2 regions of the Actinoallomurus rhizosphaericola genome follow, and region 2 is predicted to be linked to the other one. Evidence: riboswitches for the same ligand, from Rfam matches in the RefSeq annotation. Region 2 holds a riboswitch; the other holds the start of a gene.
The links. A riboswitch is a leader RNA that binds a small molecule or an ion and turns the genes downstream of it on or off. The one in region 2 is predicted to bind S-adenosylmethionine.
Positions count from the first base shown of each region.

Region 1 (6,150 bases), on a different contig from region 2:
GACGAAGCCCGTCGTGCCGACCGCCTCCTTCATCCAGTCGAAGGAGGTGAACACGAGCACCGACGTACGGCCACGGACCGGGACCGCCGACCACGGGAACGCCGGGTCGGTCGGCGGGGTCTGCACCGTCGGCGGCGTACGGCTCCACACGGGCAGGAACACGGACGCCTCGAGCAGCACGGTCAGGCGCATGGCCGGGTCGTTCCGGGCCTCGAACAGCCGCCGCTCGGCGTCGTTCTGCGCCGGGAAGTCACCGGTCAGCCGTTGCGCGGCCGCGTCGTCGACCCGCCGCGACAGGGCGGTGATGCGCTCGCCGGGGATCGTCGCGCCGATCGGGGAGCCGTCGTTGAGGACGAGGTCCCACGCCGAGTCGGGCCAGAAGCGCAGGACCTTGGTCAGGTCGGACAGGACGAACGGGTGGCCGCCCATCGCCTCGCGCATCCGGCTCGGCCCGGTGAACAACGGGACGACGGTCCGGCCGTCGGACTCACGGGTGTACCACTCGAAGCCCGGTCGCCCGGGACCCAGCATCAGGTCGCCGCCCTCGACCATGGGCACCCAGATCTGCCGTACGCCCAGCAGCGTCCGGAGGAACTCCTCACGGTCGTCCCGCGCGGCGGCCTCGTACAGCAGGCGCTCTTCCTCGTCGAGCGGAACGAACTCGGCGCCCGCCGTGAAGTGCGGGATCAAGAACACGTCGGAGGACGGCGCGTGAGGGGCCGGCCGGGCGTCCGCGTCCGGGGACGGCGCCGGGCCGAGGTCCGGGGCCGGTGCGGCCTCGGGGGAGGGCGCGGCGGCGGCCTCGCCGGGGCCGGCGGGCATCGGCTCGTCGCCGGAGATGATGGGCTGTGGTGCGGTCTCGGCCAGGTACGGGGTGCCGGGTGCGGGCGGCACCGCGCTCGCCGTGGTGAACGAGGGGTACGCCACCGGCGTACCGCCCCCGGACGGCGGCGCGGTGTCCGGACCGGGCGCCGGCGCGTGACCGGCGGGCGGCGCGGCGGGAGGTCCGGGCTCGGGCGCCTGCGGCGCGGGCGGCGTTCCGCCGTCGGATACCGGCTGCTGATGCACGTCCGGCCAGGAGACCGTCGGAACGTCCCCGGCCGGTACCCGGGCGGGGGGCGGCTCCGTGCCCTGCGGCGCGGCCGGTGGTGCGGGTGCCGGGGCGGGCCCGGCGACGGGAGCGGCCGGCGTCGGGTCGGGCGCCGGCGGGCCGGCGTAGTGGCCGCCCGGCGCGGGCTGCGAGCCGGACACGGGCTGTGAGCCGAGCGCGTCGTACGCGTCGGAGACGGTGTGCACGTCGACGAGCGTCGTCGGCCAGGTCGTCGTCGGCCGGGAACCCGCGTCGTCGCCGCCCGGGGCGCTCTGTGCGCCGGTGGCCGCATCGTTGCCGAACGGAACCGGTTGCGGCCCCGTGCCGCTGTCGTGGCCGCCCGGTGCGGGATGGCCACCGGTGGACGGATCGTTGCCGAACGGAACCGGTTGCGGCCCCGTGCCGCTGTCGTGCCCGCCGGGTGCGGGGTGGCCGCCCGTGAGCGGGTCGTTCCCCGCCGGTGCGGGGAACGGGTGCGGCCCGGTGCCGGTGTCGTGGCCGCCGGGGGTGACGTGGGAAAGCCCGTCGCCGCCCTGCTCGGCCGGAGGCGTGCCCGGCTCAGGGACGGAGGGCGGCTGGGCCGCCGGGGCGGGACCCGCCTCCTGCGCGAGGGGCCGCTGCTCGGCCCTCGCCTGGTCGGCGGTGATCTGGCCGATGAACCAGGCGGGCAGGTAACCCTCGATCGGCAGCCCGGAGTTGACCGCGAGCCACCAGTCGGCGTCCGGCCACGACTGCGCCATCTCCGCCAGCGACATCCGTACGAACTGCTCGTAGGCGGGGCCGAGGTGGCGGTGCGCCGCCTCGACGGACGTGTAGGCGAGCACGTGGGTGCGCCCCTCGTGGACGCTGGTCGGCCACGTGAACGCGGGCTGTCCGGAGGCGACGGGCTCCGTCTGCGTCACCGGGACGAGGAGCTCGGCCACGGCGAGCAGCCTGAAGTAGGCGTTCTGGTCCCCGGCGCGCAGCACCTCGCCAAGCTGCTGCTCGAGTTGGTTAGCGGGCTCCCATGTGTCGGTCATCGGCCACCCCCCGGAAGCTCTTTGCACAAGGTGTCCACCGTACCGGGAGCAAACCGGCGGTGCGCACGAGTACCAGCAGTCCATCGGACCAACCCGGACTAACCGGTCTCATCCGTCACATTTCACCATCGCGAGCATCCGGGCTCGGCGGTCGCCCCCGGGTGTTCGCGGCCCGCCCACCTGCGGCGCGCCGCCGTCGCCGCGCCGCCTCCGGTTCGTCGCGCTTAACGGGACAGATGGCGCAAAGCGGTCAGCAGCCGGTCGATGTGCTCGTCCGTCGTGCCGATGCCGAAGCTCGCCCGCAGCGCGGTGCCGTCGCCGTCGCCGCAGCCGCCCTCTCCCGTGCCGACGAGCCGCCGGACGAACGGGTGCGCGCAGAACTTCCCGTCGCGGACGCCGATCCCGTACTCCTCGGACAGCGCCGTGGCGACGGCGCGGGACCCGCGACCCTCCACGACGAACGACACGATGCCGACGCGCGGGTGCCGGTCGCCCCACAGCGACAGCTCCCGTACGCCGGGGATCGCCGCCAGCCCGGTCCGCAGCCGCCGCAGGAGCCGCTCCTCCTCGGCGACGAGGCCGTCCCAGTCCGTCAGCGCCTCGCAGGCGGCGGCGAGCGCGACGACGCCGAGGACGTTCGGCGTGCCGGCCTCGTGGCGCTGCTGCGGGTCGGCGGACCACGTCACGCGCTCGCCGACGCTCGCGGTGGCGCCGCCGCCCAGCAGGTACGGCTCGGCGGCGCGCAGCCAGTCGGCGCGGCCCACGAGGCACCCGGCCCCGAACGGCGCGTACAGCTTGTGGCCGGAGAAGGCGACGTAGTCCACGTCGAGCGCGCCCATGTCGAACGGCCGGTGCGGGACGAGCTGCGCGGCGTCCACCGCGATGCGGGCGCCGTGCGCGCGGGCGACGGCGGCGAGCTCGGCGACGGGCCACAGCTCCCCGGTGACGTTCGACGCGGCGGTGACGACGAGCAGGCGCGGCCCGGCCGGCGCCGCCGCGAGGGCCTCCCCGGCGGCCGCGACCGCCGCCGTGGGGGAGCCGGGGGCGGGCAGCCGTACGACCCTGCTGCCGCGTCCCCAGGGCAGCAGGCTGGCGTGGTGCTCGGACTCGAAGACGACGACCGTGGTCCCGCGCGGCAGGGCGTGCGCGAGGAGGTTCATCGCGTCAGTGGTGTTCCGCGTGAACACCACCGCGTCCCGGCGCCACGCGCCGACGAACGCGCGCACGACCTCGCGGGCGTGCTCGTACCGGTCCGTCGTCACCTGCGACGCGTAACCCGCCCCGCGGTGCACGCTGCTGTAGTAGGGGAGGGCCGCGTCGAGCGCGTCGCGCACCGCCTCCAGACAGGGCGCGCTCGCCGCGTAGTCGAGGTTCGCGTACGGGACGGTGCCGCCACCGGCGACGGGAACGGGAACGCCCGCGCCGACGACGCGCAGAACAGGACGGGCGACGGCGGGCAGATCGAGCACAGCGGACAACACGCACCTCCAGCGGGGTTGGGACCCCGAGAGGGGTCCGCGCTTGTCCGGCACGGTCGTGCCGGACCTTGTCATCACCCGGGGCACCCCGCCACGGACGGAGGGTTGCCGGCCAGCAAGCCGGGGCTTAGCGCTGGCACTCGTGACCTGATCGCGATTATAAGGCACCGTCCGGCTGCTGCCTATTCGCGATCATGTGACCGGTTCTGTGCGTCTAATACCGGCAGGGAACCATCGAGAGGAGCGGGGCTGATGCGGAGTGGATGGCGGCTGCCGGTCGGGGTCGCGCTGGTGGCGGTGTGCGCGGCCGGCTGCGCCGTCGGGACGAACAAGGGCCGGGTCTGCAAGGACGCCGTCAAGGCGGTCGGGAACTACAACGCGACGCTGAACCGGATCTCACCGGACGACATCACCCAGTGGAAGCAGGCGGCGGCGACCCTCGCCACCCGGTTCGACGCGCTCGGCCGCGAGTCCGACGACCACAAGCTGGGCCGCACGCTGCAGGGCATGGCGACCGAGTGGCGCGGCATCAGCACGAACATGAGCCCGCGCGACATCTCCGCCATGCAGACCGCCGTTCAGCGGCAGCCCGCCGCCCTGGCCAAGGCCTGTCACTGAAGAACCGGTCCGAGCGCCTCAGGAGGCGCTCGGACCGGTTCGGCGAGGACGGTGTCCGGCGAGGACGGGCCGCGGGCGTCCCGTACGGCCGGGCCTACATCGAGTTCGGGTCGCCGCCCTCGTACGCGCGGCCCGTGGGCTGGCCGGTCGGCGGCCCGCCGGTGGGCGGGCCACCCGTCGGCGGGCGCGTCGGGCGGCTCGGCGGCGTCGGGACGGACGGCTGCGACGGCGCGGTCGTCCGGGGCCGCGAGTAGGTGGGCTGCGGCAGCCGCGGCTGGACGGGCGCGTACGTCGGCCACTGCGGCTGGTCGAGGTTCACCGACGGGTCGCCGAACGACTTCACCGGCATGTTCTCGTCGGCCTGGACGAGGTAGTCGTGCCAGATCTTGGCCGGCAGGTCGCCGCCGTACACGGAGTAGCCGGGCAGGCTCAGCGCCTTGTTGTCGGTACGGAAGACGGCGACCGAGGCCGCCAGCTGCGGGATGAACCCGTTGAACCAGACCTGGTGGCCGCTGGAGGTGGTGCCGGTCTTGCCGGCGGCGTTCCGGTCGGGCAGCGCGGCGTTCGTGCCGGTGCCGTTGTCGACGACCTTCTGCATGGCGTACGTCGCGTCGCGGGCGACCTGCTTGGAGAAGACCCGCGTGCCGTCGGTCGGCTCGACGCGCTTCTTGCCGTCCCGGTCGGTCACCCAGCGGATGACGTGCGGGGCGTGGTAGACGCCCTCGGACGCGAACGCGGCGTACGCGGCGGCCTGCTGCTCGACGCTGACGTCGATGACGCCCAGCGGGAACGTGACGGCGGTGTTCGCGCCGTTGGCGGTCAGCTGCGACTCGGGAATGCCGAGCTTCTCCGCCATCTTCGTCACCTTGTCGTTCCCGATCTTCTGGGCGATGTTGATGTAGGCGGTGTTGATGGAGTTCTCGGTCGCGGTGACGAGGTTCACCATGCCGAAGTCCTCGTCGTTGTCGTTATGGATCGTGGTGCCGTCGAAGGTCTGGCCGTTGCTGCCGTCGACGTAGTCGTCCAGCGACATCCCGTCGTTCAGCGCCGCCGCCAGGACGTACGGCTTGAACCCCGACCCCGGCTGCACCTTGGCGTCGAAGGCGGAGTTGAACGCCTGGTCGAGGTAGTTCTTGCCGCCGTAGAACGCGTTGATCTCACCGGTCGACGGGTCGACCGACACCAGGCCCGCCATGACCTTCTTGGAGACGCCCGAGGGCATGGCGTTCTCGACGGCCTTCTTGGCGTCGGCCATCAGGCTCTTGTCGAACGTCGTGCGGACCTTCAGGCCGCCCTTGGCGATCTGGTCGTCGGTGTAGCCCATGCGCTTCAGCTCGGCCTTGACGAGCTCGTACACGTACCCCTTCTGGCCGCCGTAGGTGTCCTTCACCTTCGACTTGACCGGCGTGGGGAAGCGCAACGCGGCCGCCTGCTGCGGCGTGATGCTCTTCATCTGCACCATGCCGTCGACGACGTACTTCCAGCGCGCCTGCATGTACTGCTGGGCGCCGGGCACCGACAGGTCACCGGCGTAGGTCGGCACCTGGATGGCCGCCGCGAGGTACGCGCCCTCGGCCGGCGTGAGGTTCTGGACGTCCTTGCCGAAGTACGCCTGCGCGGCCGACTCGATGCTGTACGCGCCGCGGCCGAAGTAGATGGTGTTGAGGTACTGCTGGAGGATCCAGCTCTTGTCCTTCTCGCGCCCGACCTTGAGCGCGATCATGATCTCTTTCAGCTTCCGCGACGCGGTGCGCTGCTGGCTGAGGCCGCTGTAGTAGTTGCGGACCATCTGCTGGGTGATGGTGGACCCGCCCTGCAGCGACCCGCCGGTCGCGGTGGCCCAGAACGCCCGCGCCGTGCCCTTGAAGGACACGCCGGGGTCGCTGTAGAAGCTGCGGTTCTCCGCCGAGATCACGGCGTCGCGCACCTGCTTCGGCACCTGCGA
Region 1 is NZ_JAMXMW010000022.1:131,827-137,976, reverse strand. Features, by position in the region: gene NE234_RS36770 (SseB family protein) at 1-2,109, opposite strand, end outside; gene NE234_RS36765 (aminotransferase class V-fold PLP-dependent enzyme) at 2,334-3,587, opposite strand; SAM riboswitch class IV at 3,622-3,735, opposite strand; gene NE234_RS36760 (hypothetical protein) at 3,840-4,205, shown strand; gene NE234_RS36755 (transglycosylase domain-containing protein) at 4,300-6,150, opposite strand, start outside.
Region 1: another riboswitch for S-adenosylmethionine. It lies ahead of NE234_RS36765 (aminotransferase class V-fold PLP-dependent enzyme); the one in region 2 lies ahead of thrC (threonine synthase).

Region 2 (6,150 bases):
GAGGGGGGCACGCCCGGCCATGCCGCGCCCCAGAGGAGACGTCCGCGCCCAGAGGGCACGTCTGCCACCGCTAGGGGCACGCCGGCGGCAGCTTCGCCGTCGGTGATGACGGGGCGAAAAGGGCAAGCAGGACGAGACTGGTTCACTACGGCGGCAAGGTGACCCCTGCGGCGGCGAAGCGGGCGACTCGGCAAGGAACGGCACGCCGTCACGGCGGCGCAGGATGCGGGCGGCAGCGCGCCGTGCCCCACCGGTCGGCTCTCTCGGCGGCCCCGCCGCACGGCTGATCCTCAGCCAGAGAATGGCTCGCCGCAGGAACTGGAATGATCCGCGCCCGTACTGGCCTGGTCGCGGTGGATCGCCGAGGATCCTGGTTGTCGGCACGACGAAAACCCTCGGCGCTACGGTGCCAGGGGGACGCTCGGCGAACAGTCCGCCGTCGTCGGGGTGGTGAGCGCGAGGTGCGCCTCCTGGTGGGTGGCGGTCACCTGACCGCCGATCGGTCGCAGCTCGTCCGGCCTCGGGCCGTACGGCGTACGAGGGAGCACGGCGCGCCGGACGGCCATGGGAGGAACCGCACAGCCGGACGGACCGGCCGCAGGGGCGCGCCGGCGCCCCCACGGGTACTCCGGGCGGCCACCGGAAAACGTCTGTGCCCCAGGGAACACACCGGTCGTCACGAGGGACGCACTGCGCCCCAGGAGGCACGCCGGGCGAACGCCCGGGTGCGCCAGGCGGCGGCTAGGGGCGCTGGGCGGCACCTGAGTGCACGGGGCGGGCGCCCGGACGCGCGGCGCGGATGCCCGGACGCGGCCGGCATCGCCGGGTAGGCGGACGGCCGGAGGCCCGGCGCCGAAGCGCCGGGCCTCCGTCAGGCTATGGGACTTAGAGTGCCCGAACCGCGTCCGCCTGCGGACCGCGATCGCTCTGCGTGATCTCGAACTCGACCCGCTGCCCCTGCTCGAGGCTGCGGTAGCCATCCGCGACGATGGCCGAGTAGTGCACGAACACATCCCTGCCACCGTCGACCGCGATGAAGCCGTAGCCTTTGTCCGCGTTGAACCATTTGACGGTGCCTTGCGCCATTCCCAACAACTCCCACCAGGGCAATTCCCGTGGCCATTGGCCACAGTCACTGTTTCGAGCCCGCCGGACCACTGCGGAACCCGCCGATCGCCCGCCGACTCGGCTGCGGCGGCCATCGCCGACCCTACACACGGCTACCGTCCGTGGAACAGCCTTTACCCCACAAGTGCGGACGGCCGATGCTGGTCAAAAATCGAACGACTCCGGCCGGAACTAACGACGCATGCCCATAAATACGTATAAGGGAGACACAATTCCCGCTCAGGAACGCGGAGCCGGCACGCTCGGCTCCGCCATTTCGGCGGCTCAACGCACGATCCCCGGCGCTCACCGAGTCGGGTGACTCGGCGAACACCGGGGATCGTGACGTGGTGCCCGATCACGGGGCGTCACCCGCGCGGCCCGTCACCGCGCGGTTCGCCCCGCGGATCAGCCGCCGGCGACGGCCGGGATGATGGAGATCTGGGCGCCGTCCGGCGTCGGGGTGTCGAGGCCGTCGGCGAACCGCACGTCCTCCTCCCCCACGTACACGTTGACGAACCGGCGGATCTTGCCGTTGTCGTCGAGGATTCGCGCGGCGATGCCGGAGTAGTTGGCGTCCAGGTCGGCGACGACCTCGCGTACGGTCGATCCCGTCGCCTTCACCTCGGCCTCGCCTCCGGTGTAGCTGCGGAGGATCGTCGGGATGCGGACACTGATCGAGCTCACGCCAGACCTGCCTTTCGGAATGCCTCGAGGGTCGGGGCGATGTTCGCGGACGGCTGGGCGACCGGGGCCACCGCGTCCAGGGTCTTGAGTCCGTCGCCGGAGTTGATGAACACCGTCTCGGCGTCGGGGTCGAGCACGCCGGCCGACAGCAGTTTGCGCAGCACGCCCAGCGTCACGCCGCCCGCCGTCTCGCCGAAGATGCCCTCCGTGCGGGCGAGCAGGCCGATGCTGTCCACGACCTCCTCGTCCGAGACGTCCTCGACGGCCCCTCCGGTGCGGCGCACGGCGTCGAGGACGTACGGGCCGTCGGCGGGGTTGCCGATCGCGAGGGACTTGGCGATGGTCGAGGGCTTGACGGGCTGGACGACGTCGTGGCCGGCCTTGAACGCGGCCGAGACGGGCGAGCAGCCGGTCGCCTGGGCGCCGAAGATCTTGTACGGCCGGTCCTCGACCAGGCCGAGCTTGATGAACTCCTGGAACGCCTTGTCGATCTTCGTGAGCTGCGAGCCGGACGCGATCGGGATCACGATCTGCTCGGGCAGCCGCCAGCCGAGCTGCTCGGCGATCTCGTACCCGATGGTCTTGGAGCCCTCGGCGTAGTACGGCCGGACGTTCACGTTGACGAACGCCCAGTCCTCCTGCTCGCCGGCGAGCTCGGAGGCCAGCCGGTTGACGTCGTCGTAGTTGCCGTCGACGGTGACGAACGTCCCGCCGTACACCGCCGTCGTGATGATCTTCTGGCGCTCGAGGTCCGAGGGCACGAAGACCGCGCTGCGGATGCCGGCGCGCGCCGCCGCGGCCGCGACCGCGTTGGCGAGGTTGCCGGTGGACGGGCAGGCCAGCACCTTGAACCCGAGCTCGCGGGCGGCGGCGAGCGCCACCGCGACCACGCGGTCCTTGAACGAGTGGGTGGGGTTGCCGCTGTCGTCCTTGACCCACAGCGACCGCAGGCCGAGCGACTCGGCGAGGTTGTCGGCGCGTACGAGGCGGGTGAAGCCGGGCTCGGTGTTCGGCGAGTCGACGACGTTCGACGGGACCGGCAGCAGGCCGCGGTAGCGCCAGATGTTGCGCGGACCGGACTCGATCTGCTCCCGGGTCACCCCGGTGTGGTCGTAGGAGACCTCAAGGGGGCCGAAACACAGCTCACAGGCGTAGCGGGGGCCCAGATCGTAGGACTGACCGCATTCACGGCACGTCAATGCGGTCGCGGGGCCGAGATCGGGGGCGGCGTTGTGCGGCATGAAGCGAGGCCTCTCTCCTCATCTTTCCCGTGCCACCTTGGTCACGAGCCGGAGTTGGCACCTGTCCCGGGCGGCCTCGCTACGAGCGAGTTGCGGCGTGTCTTCGCACGCGGTGAACCGCATGTCCGGGAGGGTTGCCGGGGCTTCAACGGGCCGGTCCCTCCACCCCTCTGGATGAGCGTTATTAAGTTGTCTGAGGACTTGTATACGTGACTGACCGGTTCCCCGCCAAGCGCGTCTCAGCTCGCGAGACACCCGCGCGGCCGGTTCCGGCCCCCTCGCCGGCCCGGCGGCGCGCCGCCGCGAACCCGTGCCACCAGCGGCCTTCCGCGGGGTGACATGCCCGGATGGTCTTGGTCGAGGTCCTCCCGGGATGCCGCCCGGATCGTCCGACCACCGGACCTTCTTCGACCCTAGTTAACGTCGGCCGGTTACGCTCCCCACATGGGTGACTCGCAGGTCCTGGTGGCGTCCAACCGCGGTCCCGCCTCGTTCGCGCTCGCCGATGACGGGACACTCTCGGTCCGTCGCGGCGGCGGCGGCCTGGTCTCGGCCATGGCCGGCCTGGACGGGGACATCCTGTGGATCTGCGCGGCGCTCTCGGACGCCGACCGCGCGGCGACCCGCCGGGCGCAGGACGGAAGACTGGACGTCTACGGCGCCGACGGCGTCCGCATGCTGGACATCGCGCCCGCGACCTTCCACCGCGCGTACAACTCGGTGGCCAATTCCACGCTGTGGTTCGTCCACCACATGCTCTACGACACCCCGAACGCCCCGCACTTCGACGCGCGCTCCCGGCGGGACTGGCAGTCCTACGAGGCGTACAACGCGGCGTTCGCCGACGCGCTCGCCCGCGACGCCCGGCCCGGCGCGAAGGTCGCGATCCAGGACTACCACCTGACGCTCGCCCCGGGCATGCTGCGCGAGCGCCGCCCCGACCTGAAGATCGCGCACTTCTCGCACACGCCGTGGGCGCCGCCGGAGTACTACCGCCTGCTGCCCGACGACATCGGCCGCCAGGTGCTCGAGGGCGTCCTCGGCGCCGACCACGCCGGCTTCCACGCCGAACGCTGGGCCGACGCGTTCATCGACTGCTGCGCCGCCGTGCTGCAGGCGAAGGTCGACAAGATCGCCCGCACGGTCACCCACGCCGGGCGCGTCACCAGGATCGGCGTGCACGGCCTCGGCGTCGAGGGCGAGTCCCTGCGCGCCCGCGCCGCCGAACCCGACGTGCAGGCCCGCAAGCAGGCGCTGCGCGAGCAGGTCGGCGACCGCAAACTGATCGTACGGATCGACCGCACCGAGCTGTCCAAGAACATCGTGCGGGGGCTCGCGGCCTACCGCGAGTTGCTGTCCAAGCATCCGGAGTGGCACGGCCGGGTCGTGCACCTGGCCTTCGCCTACCCGTCACGGCACGACCTGCCGGAGTACCGCGAGTACACCGCCGCCGTGCAGCGGACGGCGGCCGAGATCTCCGACGAGTTCGGCGACAGCGGCTGGGATCCGCTGATCCTGCAGGTCAATGACGACTATCCGCGCTCGCTCGCGGCGTACGGGCTGGCGGACGTCCTGCTCGTGAACCCCATCCGGGACGGCATGAACCTCGTCGCCAAGGAGGGTCCGGTGCTGTCCGAGGACGGCTGCGCCCTGGTGCTGTCCCGCGAGGCCGGGGCCGCCGCCGAGATGGAGGAGGACGCGTTGATGATCAACCCGTTCGACGTGTCGCAGACGGCGGAGGCCCTGAACCAGGCGCTGCTCATGCCCCGCCGCGAACGCGCCGAACGCTGTGCCCGGCTGACCGCCGCCGCGACGGCCCTGCCGCCGCAGCGCTGGTTCGCCGCGCAACTCGACGCGCTCGGCTGAGACCGCCCCCCGAGCCGATCCGCCGGTCCAGGCGTCATGCCCGACGCGGACGGCCCGGCCCGTCGCCGAAGTCGGCGCTCGCACCCGGCGCGAGTGGCGATCGGGCGAGGCCTGAGGACCGGAGCCCGGTCGCCGGTCAGGACTGGGGAGCCGACCCGTAGTCGTTGCCGAGCGCCTGCCGGAACTGCTTGCGGGCCTCGTGGATGCGCGACTTCACCGTGCCGAGCGGCAGGTTGAGCTGCTGGGCGATCTCGTTGTACTCCAGCTGGGACACGTCGCGCAGCACCAGCGCCTGGATGAGGTCGGGCTTGCGCCGCTCCAGGTCCTCCATCGCGTCCAGGATGTCGACGCGCGAGCCGGCGATGACGCTCGTACGGCGCGGGTCCGGGCGCTGCTGCGGCAGCTCGCCGGCCTGCTCCATCGAGCGGCGCTTGAGCGAACGGTAGGTCGAGCGCGCGGAATTGGCGACGACCACGTGCAGCCACGTGCTGAATCGCGAACGGCCCTCGAACCGCCCGATATTCCGCGCCACCTGCATCAACGCGTCCTGACACGCTTCTTCGGCGTCCTGCCGGCAGGGCAGAAAACGGCCGCAATGGCGCAGGACATCCGGCTCGATCACCTTGAGCAGTTGATTCAACGCCGCGTTGTCGCCCTTTGCGGCCCTCGCCGCCAGTTCCTCGGTCCGCTCGTCGTACGCCATGATGCGTCCTCGCCCTCGATATCGCCCCGCATTGGGCATGATACGGGGGTGTCCATACCTTCGAACGTCGGTCGTTACCGAATCGATCGTGTCCTCGGGTCCGGAGCATTCGCCTCTGTGTGGCTCGCCCAGGACGAACTGCTCGATGCCCCCGTGGCCGTGAAGGTGCTGGCCGGGGGACTCATCGACGACCTCGACGTGCGCAACCGCTTCCTCGAAGAGGCCAAGATCCTGCGCCGCGCCGACTCCGAACGCCTCGTACGCGTGCACGACATCGGCGAACTCGAGGACGGCCGGCCGTACTTCGTCATGTCCTACGCCGACGGCGGAACGCTCGCCGACCGGATGCGTGAGCGGAATCTCACGATCGCCGAGGCGCTGCGGCTGGCCATCGAGATCGCCCATGGCGTCGAGGTGATCAACCGGCTGGGCGTCATCCACCGGGACCTGAAGCCGTCGAACATCCTGTTCCAGTCGACGACCGACGGCGGCGAACGCCTGCTCATCGCCGACCTCGGGCTCGCCAAGGCGCTCGCGCACGCCTCC
Region 2 is NZ_JAMXMW010000002.1:705,541-711,690, forward strand. Features, by position in the region: gene NE234_RS07295 (hypothetical protein) at 402-566, opposite strand; gene NE234_RS07300 (cold-shock protein) at 886-1,086, opposite strand; gene NE234_RS07305 (MoaD/ThiS family protein) at 1,516-1,794, opposite strand; gene thrC (threonine synthase) at 1,791-3,035, opposite strand; SAM riboswitch class I at 3,051-3,216, opposite strand; gene NE234_RS07315 (alpha,alpha-trehalose-phosphate synthase (UDP-forming)) at 3,480-4,901, shown strand; gene NE234_RS07320 (RNA polymerase sigma factor) at 5,038-5,604, opposite strand; gene NE234_RS07325 (serine/threonine-protein kinase) at 5,653-6,150, shown strand, end outside.